DNA from 3 places in the Streptomyces sp. NPDC088157 genome. Region 1 is predicted to be linked to each of the others. Evidence: predicted binding sites of a transcription regulator. Region 1 holds the regulator's gene; each other region holds the start of a gene.
The links. The regulator HrcA, encoded in region 1, represses chaperone genes, less so after heat shock. The targets are predictions, from matches to a motif close to TTNGCACTCNGNNNNNCNGAGTGCNAA.
Positions count from the first base shown of each region.

Region 2: the regulator HrcA is predicted to act here: its motif matches at 2,222-2,248, upstream of groL (chaperonin GroEL).
Region 3: the regulator HrcA is predicted to act here: its motif matches at 1,950-1,976, upstream of groES (co-chaperone GroES).

Region 1 covers NZ_JBIUSU010000001.1:578,745-583,888, forward strand. The annotation lists gene ACIPFH_RS02420 (DUF3097 domain-containing protein) at 1-691, opposite strand, end outside; gene ACIPFH_RS02425 (MBL fold metallo-hydrolase) at 723-1,439, opposite strand; gene hrcA (heat-inducible transcriptional repressor HrcA) at 1,597-2,613, shown strand; gene dnaJ (molecular chaperone DnaJ) at 2,614-3,750, shown strand; gene ACIPFH_RS02440 (nitronate monooxygenase) at 3,976-5,109, shown strand; gene ACIPFH_RS02445 (16S rRNA (uracil(1498)-N(3))-methyltransferase) at 5,106-5,144, shown strand, end outside.
Region 2 covers NZ_JBIUSU010000007.1:458,718-463,861, reverse strand. The annotation lists gene thrC (threonine synthase) at 1-899, shown strand, start outside; gene ACIPFH_RS28970 (ubiquitin-like small modifier protein 1) at 1,037-1,312, shown strand; gene ACIPFH_RS28965 (cold-shock protein) at 1,811-2,017, shown strand; gene groL (chaperonin GroEL) at 2,410-4,032, shown strand; gene ACIPFH_RS28955 (hypothetical protein) at 4,060-4,278, opposite strand; gene ACIPFH_RS28950 (NADH:flavin oxidoreductase) at 4,518-5,144, shown strand, end outside.
Region 3 covers NZ_JBIUSU010000002.1:1,105,661-1,110,804, reverse strand. The annotation lists gene ACIPFH_RS11165 (polysaccharide deacetylase family protein) at 1-669, shown strand, start outside; gene ACIPFH_RS11160 (polysaccharide deacetylase family protein) at 942-1,760, shown strand; gene groES (co-chaperone GroES) at 2,121-2,429, shown strand; gene groL (chaperonin GroEL) at 2,541-4,166, shown strand; gene ACIPFH_RS11145 (ester cyclase) at 4,372-5,079, opposite strand.

The sequences.
Region 1 (5,144 bases):
CCCGTGGCCAGGCCGCGATCCCGACGGACGACGGCTTCACGGCTTCCCAGATGTCGATGTACGGGTGGCCGACGACCAGGGCGTGCTCGCTCGTGACCGCCTGCGCGATGCGCCACTCCTTCGTGCCGGGGACGAGGTGGTCCACCAGGACGCCCAGCTTCGCGTCCGGGCCCGGCGCGAACCCGGCGACGATCGACGGCAGGTCGTCCACGCCCTCCAGGTACTCCACGACCACGCCCTCGACGCGCAGGTCGTCGCCCCACACCTTCTCGACCAGCTCGGCGTCGTGCCGGCCCTCGACGTAGATACGGCCGGCCCGGGCGACCCGCGCGCGTGCGCCGGGGACGGCGACCGAACCGGAGGCGGTGCGGGTGGGACGGCCGGGAGCCGAGGATGCCGGCCGCACCAGGGTCACGACCCTGCCCTCCAGGAGGAAGCCGCGCGGTTCCAGCGGGAACACCCGGTGCTTGCCGAAGCGGTCCTCCAGCGTCACCGTGCCCGCCTCGCAGCGGATGACCGCCCCGCAGAACCCGGTGCCGGGCTCCTCCACCACGAGCCCGGGCTCCGCCGCGACCTCGGGGACGGGCTTCGGCTTCTTCCAGGCAGGGGTCAGGTCGGCGGAGTACGTACGGGGGCGCGGGCCCGCGGGGCCTTCGGGGGAAGGGTGGTGGTGGGAGACGGGTGGGCGCATTCGGATGACGATAGGAGAAGCCCGGGGCCGATCAGGGCGACACGCCGAAACGGGTGCTCAGCGCGTCCCGCTGGGCCCGTACGAAGGCCGCGTCCACCACCGCTCCGTGACCGGGGACGTACAGTGCGTCCTCGCCGCCGAGATCGAGGAGGCGGTCGAGGGCGGCGGGCCAGTGGGACGGTACGGCGTCGGGCCCTGCCTGCGGCTCGCCGGACTCCTCGACGAGGTCGCCGCAGAACACCGTCTCCGGGCTGCCGGGGACCAGGACCGCCAGGTCATGGGCGGTGTGACCGGGCCCGACGTTCGCCAGCAGCACCTGTCGGCCGCCGCCCAGGTCGAGGGTCCACTCACCGGAGACGAGATGCCGGGGCCGGACGAGTGTGTCCGCGGCCTCGGTCGCCGCCGTCTCGTCGAGACCGTTGCGCACCGCGTCCGCCCGCAGTCCCTCGGCCGACACGGTGTCCACGCCCACCGCCCCGAAGACCTCCGCGCCCGCGAACGCCGCCGCACCGAACACATGGTCGAAGTGCGGGTGGGTGAGCGCGAGATGGGTCACACGGGAGCCGCTGAGTTCCTCGGCCCAAGCCCGCAGCCGCACCCCCTCCGCCAGGCTCGACCCCGCGTCGATCATCAGCACCGCGCCCGCCCCGACGACCAGCCCCGCCGTGCAGTCCCAGCCCGGCAGCCGCACCCGCCCCACCCCGGCCGCGACCCGCTCCCATCCGAGCTCTTCCCAAGTCACCGTCATACCGCGACGCTAGCCCCAGGACGCTACGCCAGGGGCCGACCTTGCCCCGGGTGTACCCCACAGCCGTACACTGGCCGGGGAATGCTGGCACTCGGATGTGAAGAGTGCCAGGCGAGGAGCCCAGGGGACTGGGACGACTGCTGGAGGTGTGCGCGCGATGCTGAGTGAACGCAGGCTCCAGGTGCTGCGCGCCATCGTCCAGGACTACGTCGGTACCGAGGAACCCGTGGGTTCGAAGGCGCTCACCGAGCGGCACAGCCTCGGCGTCTCCCCGGCGACGGTCCGCAACGACATGGCCGCCCTGGAGGACGAGGGGTACATCGCCCAGCCGCACACCAGTGCCGGGCGGATCCCCACGGACAAGGGCTACCGGCTGTTCGTCGACAAGCTGGCCGGCGTCAAGCCGATGACCGGTCCCGAGCGGCGGGCCATCCAGAACTTCCTCGACGGCGCCGTCGACCTCGACGACGTGGTGGCCCGGACCGTACGGCTGCTCGCGCAGCTCACCCGGCAGGTCGCCGTCGTGCAGTACCCGTCCCTGACCCGTTCGACCGTGCGGCACGTGGAGCTCCTCTCGCTCGCGCCCGCACGTCTGATGCTCGTGCTGATCACGGACACCGGGCGGGTCGAACAGCGGATGGTGGACTGCCCGGCACCCTTCGGGGAGACCTCGCTGGCGGATCTACGCGCGCGGCTCAACAGCCGGATCGCGGGCCGCCGGTTCGCGGACGTGCCGCATCTGGTGGAAGATCTGCCGGACGCCTTCGAGGCCGAGGACCGCGGCACGGTCACGACGGTGCTCTCCACCCTGCTGGAGACGCTCGTCGAGGAGAACGAGGAGCGGCTGATGATCGGCGGTACCGCCAATCTCACCCGTTTCGGACATGACTTTCCCCTCACCATCCGGCCCGTCCTGGAGGCACTCGAGGAGCAGGTCGTGCTCCTCAAACTCCTTGGCGAGGCGGGGGATTCGGGCATGACCGTACGCATCGGTCACGAGAACGCCTATGAGGGACTCAACTCCACTTCCGTGGTGTCGGTCGGCTACGGTTCGGGCGGCGAAGCAGTCGCCAAGCTGGGCGTGGTCGGACCGACCCGCATGGATTACCCGGGAACGATGGGAGCGGTACGAGCGGTGGCACGGTACGTCGGACAGATCCTGGCGGAGTCGTAAGTGGCCACGGACTACTACGCCGTTCTCGGCGTGCGCCGTGATGCGTCGCAGGAAGAGATCAAGAAGGCCTTCCGTCGGCTCGCACGCGAGCTGCACCCGGACGTCAACCCGGATCCGAAGACCCAGGAGCGGTTCAAGGAGATCAACGCCGCTTACGAGGTGTTGTCGGATCCGCAGAAGAAGCAGGTCTACGACCTCGGCGGCGACCCGCTGTCGCAGTCGGGCGGCGGTGGCGCGGGCGGCTTCGGCGCGGGCGGCTTCGGGAACTTCTCGGACATCATGGACGCGTTCTTCGGTACGGCGTCGCAGCGCGGCCCGCGCTCGCGCACCCGGCGCGGCCAGGACGCGATGATCCGGCTGGAGATCGACCTCGAGGAGGCGGCCTTCGGCACGACCAAGGACCTCCAGGTCGACACGGCGATCGTCTGCACGACGTGCAGTGGCGAGGGCGCGGCCCCCGGCACCAGCGCCCAGACATGTGACATGTGCCGCGGCCGCGGCGAGGTGTCGCAGGTGACGAGGTCCTTCCTCGGGCAGGTCATGACCTCGCGGCCGTGTCCGCAGTGCCAGGGCTTCGGCACCGTCGTGCCGACCCCGTGCCCGGAGTGCGCGGGCGACGGGCGCGTGCGCTCGCGCCGCACCCTGACGGTGAAGATCCCGGCCGGTGTCGACAACGGCACCCGGATCCAGCTCGCGGGCGAGGGCGAGGTCGGCCCCGGCGGCGGCCCCGCCGGCGACCTGTACGTGGAGATCCACGAGCTGCCGCACGCGCAGTTCCAGCGGCGCGGCGACGACCTGCACTGCACGGTGACCCTGCCGATGACGGCGGCGGCGCTCGGCACCAAGGTGCCGCTGGAGACGCTGGACGGGCTGGAGGAGGTCGACATCCGGCCCGGTACCCAGTCCGGCCAGTCGATCCCGTTGCACGGCCGGGGTGTCACGCATCTGCGGGGCGGGGGGCGTGGTGACCTCATCGTGCATGTCGAGGTGCAGACGCCGAGCAAGCTCGACCCCGAGCAGGAGCGGGTGCTGCGGGAGCTGGCCAAGCTGCGTGGTGAGGAGCGGCCCACCGGGCAGTTCCAGCCCGGGCAGCAGGGGTTGTTCTCCCGGCTGAAGGACGCGTTCAACGGGCGGTGACGGTCGGTGTGCGGGGGTTTTCCGCCCCCGCCGCCCCTTCCCTTCCCGTCCCCGGGGGCTGCGCCCTCCAGAGCCCCGCTTCGGCCCCGAAAGGGCCTCGTCCTCAAGCTCCCCGGAGGGGGCCCGGACGGGCCGAGGGGTGCGCGCCGGTGCTTGAAAGTGCTGGCACATGCCGAGGGGAAGGGTGGATTCGGACTTGTTCGGAGGACGTGACAACATGCCGTCATGTCCTCCGCACTGACCGATCTCTTCCCTCATCCGATCGTGCAGGCCCCCATGGCGGGCGGTGTCTCCCTCCCGCGGCTCGCGGCCGCCGTGTGCGAGGCCGGCGGGCTCGGATTCCTGGCCGCCGGGTACAAGACGGCCGACGGCCTGTACCAGGAGATCAAGCAGCTGCGGAGCCTCACCACCCGCCCCTTCGGCGTCAACCTCTTCATGCCGCAGCCCGAGTACCCCGGTGCGAGCACCGGCTCCACCGGAGCGGCCAACGCCGCGCCCCCCGCTGCGGGGGCCGTCGAGGTCTACGCCCACCAGCTGGCCGGTGAGGCCGCATGGTACGAGACCGAGCTCGGCGACCCGGACAGCGGCCGCGACGACGGCTACGACGCCAAGCTCGCGGTGCTGCTGGACAACCCGGTGCCGGTGGTGTCGTTCCACTTCGGCGTCCCGAGCGGCGATGTGCTGGAGTCCCTCCGGCGGGCCGGAACGTTCACCCTGGTCACGGCGACCACCACCGAGGAGGCCCTCGCGGTGCAGCGGGCCGGCGCGGACGCGGTGATCGTGCAGGGCGTGGAGGCCGGCGGGCACCAGGGCACCCACCGGGACAACCCCGAGACCGACGGCTGCGGCATCGGGCTGCTCGCGCTGATCGCCCAGGTCCGCGAGGCCGTGAACCTGCCGCTCGTCGCCGCGGGCGGGCTGATGAGCGGCAGCCAGATCGCCGCGGTCCTCGCGGCCGGCGCGAGCGCGGCCCAGCTGGGCACCGCGTTCCTCGCCACGGCCGAGTCCGGCGCGCACGCCGTGCACAAGCAGGCGCTGACCAACCCCCTCTTCGTGCGCACCGAACTGACCCGCGCCTTCTCCGGCCGCCCCGCCCGCGGCCTGGTCAACCGCTTCCTGCGCGAGCACGGCCCGTACGCGCCCGCCGCCTACCCGGAGGTCCACCACCTGACCGCGCCGCTGCGCAAGGCGGCCGCCCAGGCGGGCGACGCGCAGGGCATGGCGCTGTGGGCGGGACAGGGCCACCGGCTGGCCCGCGAGCTGCCCGCCGGACAGCTCGTGCAGGTCCTGGTGTCCGAACTCGCCGCGGCGCGGACAGCGTTGTCGGAGTTCCCGGCCGGTGACGGCGGTCTCTCATGACCGCGCCCGTCTTCGTCGTCGACGAACTCCCCGCC
Region 2 (5,144 bases), on a different contig from region 1:
TCGTCGCCCAGGCCATCGAGGCCGCCCGCGCGTTCGGCTTCACCACGCTCTCCTGCTCCTCCACGGGCAACCTGGCCGGCGCCGTCGGCGCGGCCGCCGCCCGGGCCGGCTTCCGGTCCTGCGTGTTCATCCCGCACGACCTGGAGCAGGGCAAGGTCGTCATGGCCGCGATCTACGGCGGCGAACTCGTCGGCATCGAGGGCAACTACGACGACGTCAACCGCTTCTGCTCCGAGCTCATCGGCGACTCCGCGGGCGAGGGCTGGGGCTTCGTCAACGTCAACCTGCGGCCGTACTACGCCGAGGGTTCCAAGACGCTGGCGTACGAGATCTGCGAGCAGCTCGGCTGGCGGCTGCCGGACCAGCTGGTCGTGCCGATCGCCTCCGGCTCGCAGCTCACGAAGATCGACAAGGGCCTCCAGGAGCTGATCAGGCTGGGGCTCGTCGAGGACCGGCCGTACAAGATCTTCGGCGCGCAGGCGGAGGGGTGCTCCCCGGTGTCCGTGGCCTACAAGGCCGGGCACGACGTCGTGCGCCCGCAGAAGCCGAACACCATCGCCAAGTCGCTGGCCATCGGCAACCCGGCGGACGGCCCGTACGTCCTCGACATCGCCCGGCGGACGGGCGGCGCGGTGGAGGACGTGAACGACGAGCAGATCGTCGACGCGATCAAGCTGCTGGCGCGGACCGAGGGCATCTTCGCGGAGACCGCCGGCGGTGTGACGGTGGGTGTGACGCGCAAGCTGATCGAGAACGGTCTTCTCGACCCGACGCAGACGACCGTCGTCCTCAACACGGGTGACGGCCTGAAGACCCTGGACGCGGTGGAGGGCACCGGTCTGACCGCCACCATCCGTCCGAACCTCGACTCGTTCCGAGAGGCCGGCCTCGCGTCATGAGCGGGGCGCTCCGCTATAAGACCGTATGTGCGCTGCGGGCCGGTGTGGGCCGGCCGCGCCCACGCGGCGGCAGCCGCACGATCCACATGGCCCCGCGCCCCTGAGGCCGACCCCCGACCGACCGGAGATCACAAGACATGAGCGTCAACGTCCGCATCCCCACCATCCTGCGCACCTACACGGGCGGCAAGGCCGAGGTGAGCGCCGAAGGAGCCACCCTCGGCGAGGTCATCTCCGATCTGGAGAAGAACCACACCGGCATCGCCGCCCGCGTCCTGGACGACCAGGGCAAGCTGCGCCGGTTCGTCAACGTGTACGTGAACGACGACGACGTCCGCTTCGAGCAGGGGCTGGAGACGGCCACTCCGGACGGCGCCGGAATCTCGATCATCCCGGCGGTCGCCGGCGGATGAACGCCGGTTGAACGACGAACTACCGTCGTTTCCACCCCGGCGGTACCCATCGGTAGTACCCACCGGTAGTAACCGTCGGTAACAGTGATTACCGAGTGTTCATCGAATTGCCCTCTCCGCGATAGAAGCGGAGGGGGCAATTCAGTGTGGTTGAGCGCGGTACAGTTGGGGAACCCGGTCCCGATCGCTGGATCCGGTGGTTTTTCTTTCCGCCCGGAGCCCGACAAGAAGCAGCCAAAGTGTGCGCCTCTTTCGTGGCTTTTGTGGCCTTTGTGCGGCCCGACTTGCCCTCAATTCAGGCGAATTCTCGCCACATTCCGGATCCCGTACGTCCGGAATTCTCGTCCGACTGACCTGTTGCAGACGGCAGTTGGACAGATACATTCAGCCGCGGTCGACGCGTTCCGGCGCACGCCCCCAAGCCAACCGGGGGGTGAGGTCTGACCCGGATCCGCGAAGTGCGGGTCTGCGCAAGGGCCAGTAATAGGGGAGTTAGGCATGGCTCAGGGCACCGTCAAGTGGTTCAACGCGGAGAAGGGGTACGGCTTCATCGCGGTCGACGGTGGTGCGGATGTTTTCGTCCACTACAGCGCGATTCAGATGGACGGCTACCGCACCCTGGAAGAGGGTCAGCGGGTCGATTTCGAGATCTCGCAGGGCCAGAAGGGGCCGCAGGCGGACATGGTCCGTCTCGCGACCGGCTGAAGCGCGCGCCGACTGACAGCGTCGTTCTTCTGTACATCTGTCGAAGGGCTCGCACCTCCTGGGGGGTGCGAGCCCTTCGGCCTGTCCTGGGGGCGTCCGGGAACCGCCCCGAGGCTGTCCGGGGGTGTGCGCGGGGGTCGTCCGGCGTCCGTCCCGGGGGTGTGCGGCGGAAGCGTCCGGAAGGGCCCCGGTCCGGTGGAGGCGCTTGCACTCTCCTGGGTCGAGTGCTAATCATTGGCGTTAGCACTCTGAAGGTGAGAGTGACAACGAGGACCGGGTCGGTGAGGCCCGCAGGCCAGGTGGGGCAAGGAACCACGAGGCCGGCGAGCCGTCCGTCGCGGGCGCCAGCGCGGTCCGGAGCAATCCACCCCAGTCCGGGAGGACCACTTCACATGGCCAAGATCATCGCGTTCGACGAGGAGGCACGGCGCGGCCTCGAGCGCGGCATGAACCAGCTCGCGGACGCCGTGAAGGTGACGCTCGGCCCCAAGGGCCGCAACGTCGTCCTCGAGAAGAAGTGGGGCGCCCCCACGATCACCAACGATGGTGTCTCCATCGCCAAGGAGATCGAGCTCGAGGACCCGTACGAGAAGATCGGCGCAGAGCTGGTCAAGGAAGTCGCCAAGAAGACGGACGACGTCGCCGGTGACGGTACGACCACCGCGACCGTCCTCGCCCAGGCGCTCGTCAAGGAAGGCCTGCGCAACGTAGCCGCCGGCGCCAACCCGATGGCCCTCAAGCGCGGTATCGAGAAGGCCGTCGAGGCCGTCTCCGGTGCCCTGCTCGAGCAGGCCAAGGATGTCGAGACCAAGGAGCAGATCGCTTCCACGGCCTCCATCTCCGCCGCCGACACCCAGATCGGCGAGCTCATCGCCGAGGCGATGGACAAGGTCGGCAAGGAAGGCGTCATCACCGTCGAGGAGTCCCAGACCTTCGGTCTGGAGCTGGAGCTCACCGAGGGTATGCGCTTCGACAAGGGCTACATCTCGGCGTACTTCGCCACCGACATGGAGCGTATGGAGGCCGTCCTCGACGACCCGTACATCCTGATCGCGAACTCCAAGATCGCCAACGTCAAGGACCTGCTCCCGCTCCTCGAGAAGGTCATGCAGGGCGGCAAGCCGCTGCTGATCATCGCCGAGGACGTCGAGGGCGAGGCCCTGTCCACGCTGGTCGTCAACAAGATCCGCGGCACCTTCAAGTCCGTCGCGGTCAAGGCCCCGGGCTTCGGCGACCGCCGCAAGGCGATGCTGAACGACATCGCCATCCTCACCGGCGGCGAGGTCATCTCCGAGGAGGTCGGTCTCAAGCTCGAGAACACGACCATCGACCTGCTCGGCAAGGCCCGCAAGGTCGTCATCACCAAGGACGAGACCACCATCGTCGACGGTGCGGGTTCCTCGGACCAGGTCGCCGGTCGGGTCAACCAGATCCGCGCCGAGATCGAGAACAGCGACTCGGACTACGACCGCGAGAAGCTGCAGGAGCGCCTGGCGAAGCTCGCCGGCGGTGTCGCGGTCATCAAGGCCGGTGCCGCCACCGAGGTGGAGCTCAAGGAGCGCAAGCACCGCATCGAGGACGCCGTCCGCAACGCGAAGGCCGCCGTCGAGGAGGGCATCGTCGCCGGCGGTGGCGTGGCGCTCATCCAGGCGTCCGCCGTCTTCGAGAAGCTGGAGCTCGAGGGTGACGAGGCGACCGGCGCCAACGCCGTGCGCATCGCGCTCGAGGCCCCGCTGAAGCAGATCGCCGTCAACGGTGGTCTCGAGGGTGGCGTCGTCGTCGAGAAGGTCCGCAACCTGCCCATCGGTCACGGCCTGAACGCCGCGACCGGCGAGTACGTCGACATGATCGCCGAAGGCATCATCGACCCGGCGAAGGTCACGCGCTCTGCCCTGCAGAACGCGGCCTCCATCGCCGCGCTGTTCCTCACCACCGAGGCCGTCATCGCCGACAAGCCGGAGAAGGCGTCCGCGCCGGCCGGCGGCGGCATGCCGGGCGGTGACATGGACTTCTGATCGACCTGACGGTTGATCGCCTGTCCTTCACACCGAGGGCGGCACTTCCCGGAAACGGGGGGTGCCGCCCTCGGCGTTTCTGTCCGCGTACTCGTTCAGTTCCTCGGTGTCGAGGGTGATGGTCACCGGGGGCGGGAGCTCGACGGTCGTGCCCCAGGGGTAGGAGACGGTCTGCCGGTAGCGGCCGTCCTTGGGGTCGCTGTAGACCACGACGGTGTTGTTGTCGCGGTCGATGAGGCGCGACACCCGCTGCCGTGCGGCGGCCGTCGGTCAGGAGGCGGTGTAGCAGGAGGCGATGGCGGGCTGGCCCGTGTAGTTGGGGCCGGCGGTCGGGTCGGAGGGCGGGTTGGAGGCGGGTCGGAGGCGCGGGGCTGGAGGGAGGGGGCAGCCGGGCGGCCGGTCGGCGTGGCCGGGATCACAGGGGCTGTCCCGTGGGGCTGGAATGGCGCGGGAGGTCCGGGGGGTTCAAGTGGGAGAGGCACTCAATGCATGTGCACATACCAATCGGTTCATCGTCCTCCCGAGGAGTCCCCCACGTGAGCATCACCCCGCCTGCCGCTTCGCGCGCCGCCGAGATCCTCTCCCGTCCGGTGTCCATCAACGGACTGACCGTCCCGAACCGCATCGCCATGGCGCCCATGACGCGTATGTTCTCCCCGGGCGGCATTCCCGGCGAGGACGTCGTGTCGTACTACGGCCGTCGGGCCGCCGCCGGTGTCGGTCTCATCGTCACCGAGGGGACGTACGTCGGGCACGACTCCGCGGGGCAGAGCGACCGGGTGCCCCGGTTCCACGGTGCGGAGCAGCTCGCGGGCTGGGCGAAGGTCGCCGAGGCCGTGCACGCGGGCGGCGGGAGGATCGTGCCGCAGCTGTGGCACATCGGGATGGTGCGCAGCCAGGGTGAGCCGCCGTTCGCGGACGCGCCCGCCGTCGGCCCCTCCGGCATCCGTGTCGACGGCACCGAGGGCACCGGCAAGGCGATGACCCAGCGCGACCTGGACGACGTCATCGGCGCGTTCGCCGAGGCCGCGGCCGCCGCCGAGCGCATCGGCTTCGACGGCGTGGAGATCCACGGCGCCCACGGCTACCTCATCGACCAGTTCCTGTGGGCC
Region 3 (5,144 bases), on a different contig from region 1:
ACACCCCCGGCGCCACCCGAACACAAGCCGGAGATCACCACCCGCAAGGGCTTCGAGGTCGACGACCACGAGGAACTCGGTCTCCCGCCGGTCTTCACCGCCGTCCCCACCAAGGACAGGGTCGTCTTCCTCACCATCGACGACGGCGCCGAGAAGGACCCGGCGTTCCCGCGCATGATGAGTGACCTGAACATCCCGTACACCGCCTTCCTCAGCGACTACCTGATCAAGGAGGACTACGGCTACTTCAAGAGGATGCAGGACCGGGGCGTGACCCTGAACAACCACACCCTCCACCACCCCTACCTGCCCGCCCTCTCCTACGCCCGCCAGAAACGCGAGATCTGCGGCATGCAGGAGGTGATCCGCGAGCGCTACGGGAAGCGCCCCGTCCTCTTCCGGCCGCCGTTCGGCAACTACGACCAGGACACCCTGCGTGCCGCCAAGACCTGCGGCGTGCGCTACGCCCCACTCTGGGACGAGGAGGTCTTCGTCGACCACTGGGAGTACCGCGAGTGGGACCGGGACCTCCACCCCGGCGACATCGTCCTGACCCACTTCCGCGGCCGCGGCGACTGGAAGGGCACGATGCCCGACATGGTCCGCCGGTTCCTGAACAAGGTCACGGCCAAGGGCTACGCGGTAGCCCGACTGGAGGACTACCTGTGAGGACACCACGAACGCCATGGACGACGCGGTCGACGCGGACGGAGCCGACGACGCGGACGGCACGGACGGAGCCGACGACGCGGACTGGACCGGTGACATGGCCGCGACCGGTGACATGGCCGGGACCGCCGACTCCTACCGGACCGGCGGCGCCTACCGGACCGGCGACGCGCAGACCGGCGGCGCGGACGGGACCGAAGGCGGGGACGGGACCGAAGGCGGGGACGGGGCCGGAGACGCGGACGGGACAGGAGGCAGGGGCGAGGCGGGGGCTGCCGGCCGCTCTCCTGATCCTGACGACCCTCACGGCGCTGGCGGTCCTGGCCGGCCTGACGGGCTGTGCCCAGTCCGTCGACCCCATCGAACGGCTGGGCAAGAAGGCCGCCGCCGGGGTCCGCCCGCACGGCCCGGCCCGGCAGCAGGCATACCGCCGCTGGGGCCTGACGGCCCCCCTGGCCCCCGCACCGGGCCGCCCCTCCCGCTCCCTGGCGGGCAGTCCCGGAGCGGCCTTCCCCCCGGTCGTCGACCACGTCCCGACCACCGACAGGGTCGTCTTCCTCACCTACGACGACCGCGCCGAACGCGACCCCCGATTCGTCGACATGGTCCGCGAACTGCGCCTCCCGGTGAGCATGTTCCTCACGGACAGCGTGGTGGGCCCGGGCTACGCCCACTTCGCCCGCCTCCAGTCCGTCGGCGCGAACATCCAGAACCACACCCTGGACCACCCCGCCCTGCGCGGCCTGCCGTACGCCGGCCAGCGCGCCGAGATCTGCGGCCAGCAGGACAAGCTCCGCTCCCGCTTCGGCCTGCGCCCCCGCCTCTTCCGCCCGCCCTACGGCGCCTACGACGCCACCACCCGACGCGCCGCCGCCGACTGCGGCATCGCGGCCATCGTCCTCTGGCGCGCCTCGATGGGCCCCACCGACCTCACCTACACCCACGGCCCCGAACACCTCCACCCCGGCGACGTCATCGCGGTAGCCCCGGACGAGTCCACGGGCCCGGGCCTGAGAGAGCGGACGACGCGACTACTGCGCCGGGTGCAGGAGCAGGGCCTGACGGTGGGCCGATTGGAGGACTACGTCTGAGGGCCGTTCGCGAGGGCGCCACCTCTGCGCCGGGCCAGGAAGACCAGCCCGTCCGGCGTTTGAGGACAAGGGCCCTTCAAGGGCGACAGCGGGGGCCCGGGGGCGGCAGCCGCCGGTGCGGACCCACCCCGAGACCGGCCGACAAGGACACCCACCCGAGCCGAAAACTTGGCCGACGCGCCGCACGCATTGGCACTCCGCTTGACCGAGTGCTAATCGCGGTCATAGTCTCGCTTCTGGCACTCCCCACTGGAGAGTGCCAATAGCGACGGGCAGGTCCGGCACCCGCGACGACGGATCCACCTGGTCGCCACCTCAGACAGTTAGCCCCGTGAGATCTCCGAAGGGGGAGGTCGGATCGTGACGACCACCAGCTCCAAGGTTGCCATCAAGCCGCTCGAGGACCGCATTGTGGTCCAGCCGCTCGACGCCGAGCAGACCACCGCCTCTGGCCTGGTCATCCCGGACACCGCGAAGGAGAAGCCCCAGGAGGGCGCCGTCCTCGCGGTGGGCCCGGGTCGCTTCGAGAACGGCGAGCGCCTGCCGCTCGACGTCAAGGTCGGCGACGTCGTCCTGTACAGCAAGTACGGCGGCACCGAGGTGAAGTACAACGGCGAGGAGTACCTCGTCCTCTCGGCTCGCGACGTGCTCGCGATCATCGAGAAGTAATTCACCCAGTTTTGCAGTGAACTGCGCTCCTGGCCCCGCGTCTTTGTGAAGCCGGGAGCTGGGGGCGCAGTTCGTTTCTCCCACGTTTTCCGAGAGGGCTGAACCGCTCCCATGGCGAAGATCCTGAAGTTCGACGAGGACGCCCGTCGCGCCCTCGAGCGCGGCGTCAACAAGCTTGCCGACACGGTCAAGGTGACGATCGGCCCCAAGGGCCGCAACGTCGTCATCGACAAGAAGTTCGGCGCCCCCACCATCACCAACGACGGTGTCACGATCGCCCGTGAGGTCGAGCTCGACGACCCGTACGAGAACCTCGGCGCGCAGCTGGTGAAGGAGGTGGCGACCAAGACCAACGACATCGCGGGCGACGGTACGACCACCGCCACCGTGCTCGCGCAGGCCCTGGTCCGCGAGGGCCTGAGGAACGTCGCCGCGGGTGCCTCCCCGGCCGCCCTGAAGAAGGGCATCGACGCCGCGGTCAAGGCGGTCTCCGAGGAGCTCCTCGCCACCGCGCGTCCGATCGACGAGAAGTCCGACATCGCGGCCGTCGCCGGTCTGTCCGCCCAGGACAGCCAGGTCGGCGAGCTCATCGCCGAGGCGATGGACAAGGTCGGCAAGGACGGTGTCATCACCGTCGAGGAGTCCAACACCTTCGGTCTGGAGCTGGACTTCACCGAGGGCATGGCCTTCGACAAGGGTTACCTGTCGCCGTACTTCGTGACGGACCAGGAGCGCATGGAGGCCGTCCTCGAGGACCCCTACATCCTCATCAACCAGGGCAAGATCTCCTCCATCGCCGACCTGCTGCCGCTGCTGGAGAAGGTCATCCAGACCAACTCCTCCCGGCCGCTGCTGATCATCGCCGAGGACGTCGAGGGCGAGGCCCTGTCGACCCTGGTCGTGAACAAGATCCGCGGCACCTTCAACGCGGTCGCCGTCAAGGCCCCGGGCTTCGGTGACCGCCGCAAGGCGATGCTGCAGGACCTGGCCGTCCTGACCGGCGCCACCGTCATCTCCGAGGAGGTCGGCCTCAAGCTCGACCAGGTCGGCGTCGACGTGCTCGGCTCCGCCCGCCGTGTCACCGTCACCAAGGACGACACCACGGTCGTCGACGGCGCCGGCGACTCCTCCGAGGTTCAGGGCCGCGTCGGCCAGATCAAGGCCGAGATCGAGAACACCGACTCCGACTGGGACCGCGAGAAGCTCCAGGAGCGCCTCGCGAAGCTGGCCGGCGGCGTGTGCGTGATCAAGGTCGGCGCCGCCACCGAGGTGGAGCTGAAGGAGAAGAAGCACCGTCTGGAGGACGCCATCTCCGCGACCCGCGCCGCGGTCGAGGAGGGCATCGTCTCCGGTGGTGGCTCCGCTCTGGTCCACGCCGCCAAGGTGCTGGAGGGCGGCCTGGGCAAGACCGGCGACGAGGCCACCGGTGTCGCCGTCGTCCGCCGCGCCGTCGTCGAGCCGCTGCGCTGGATCGCCGAGAACGCGGGCCTCGAGGGCTACGTCATCACCTCCAAGGTCGCCGAGCTCGACAAGGGCCAGGGCTTCAACGCCGCGACCGGCGAGTACGGCGACCTGGTCAAGGCCGGCGTCATCGACCCGGTCAAGGTCACCCGCTCCGCCCTGGAGAACGCCGCCTCGATCGCCTCCCTCCTCCTGACGACCGAGACCCTGGTCGTCGAGAAGAAGGAAGAGGAAGAGCCGGCCGCCGCGGGCCACGGCCACGGCCACTCGCACTGACGTAACACGTCGGTACGCACGGCAGTACCGAGGCCCGGCACCCCTACAAGCAAGGGGCGCCGGGCCTCGGCGGTCGCGGTCCCCGTGACGCTCGGCCCGTGACGGTCGACCGTCCGCCGAGACGCGGCGTGCTCGAAGAAGACCCCCGTTCCGTGGTGGAACGGGGGTCTTCTCCCTTCGCGGGCGGTCTTTTTCGGACCCGGAGTCAGCTCTCCAGCGCGTCCAGCGCTCCCAGCTGCCCCATCAGCCCCAGCCGGTCGTACTGCCACCAGGCCTCGACGATCTTCCCGTCCTCCCTGCAGCGGAAGACGGTCGTCCCCGTCATGGAGACCTGCTTCCCGGTGGCCGGGATGCCCATGAAGTCGCCCTTGTGCGTGCCGCTCCAGGTCCATCGGTTGCACACACGGTCGCCCTGCTCGATCTGGTCGTCGAGGGAGAAGGCGAAGTCGAAGCCGCTCCGCCACATCTCGATCTCCCGGCGCATCGCGTCCATCCCCATGGTGTCCTGCTCGTTGGAGGGATCGTGGTCGTGATACTCCTCGGCCATCAGACCGTCCAGGGGCGGCAGCTCGCCCCGGGTGCCGATCGTCTCGAAGAACCGCCGCGCCGTCCCGGCGTACAACTGCTCGTCCCGTACGACGTCGAGATCCGTGAAGGTCGGCATCTCGTCGCACAGGGCCACCAGCTCCCGGAAGACCTTGTCGGTCTCCGGCAGGTTCGAGTTCCGCATCGCCTCCTCGTACGACGGGAACTCCACGATCTCAATGAAGTGCGACGCGTCGGAGCGGTCCTTGCCGACCACGGCGTGCGTCGCGGTCCGCTTGCCCCTGGTCTGTTCGACCCATGTGTCCATCAGCCGGTCCATCTCGTCGAACCGGCTGGTCCTGCAGTCGATGAGCTGTACGAACGTCATGAAGCAGCCTCCGGCCCCCCTGGGTCCGGTCCTCGTCACACCCATTTTCCCACCGGAGCGCCGAC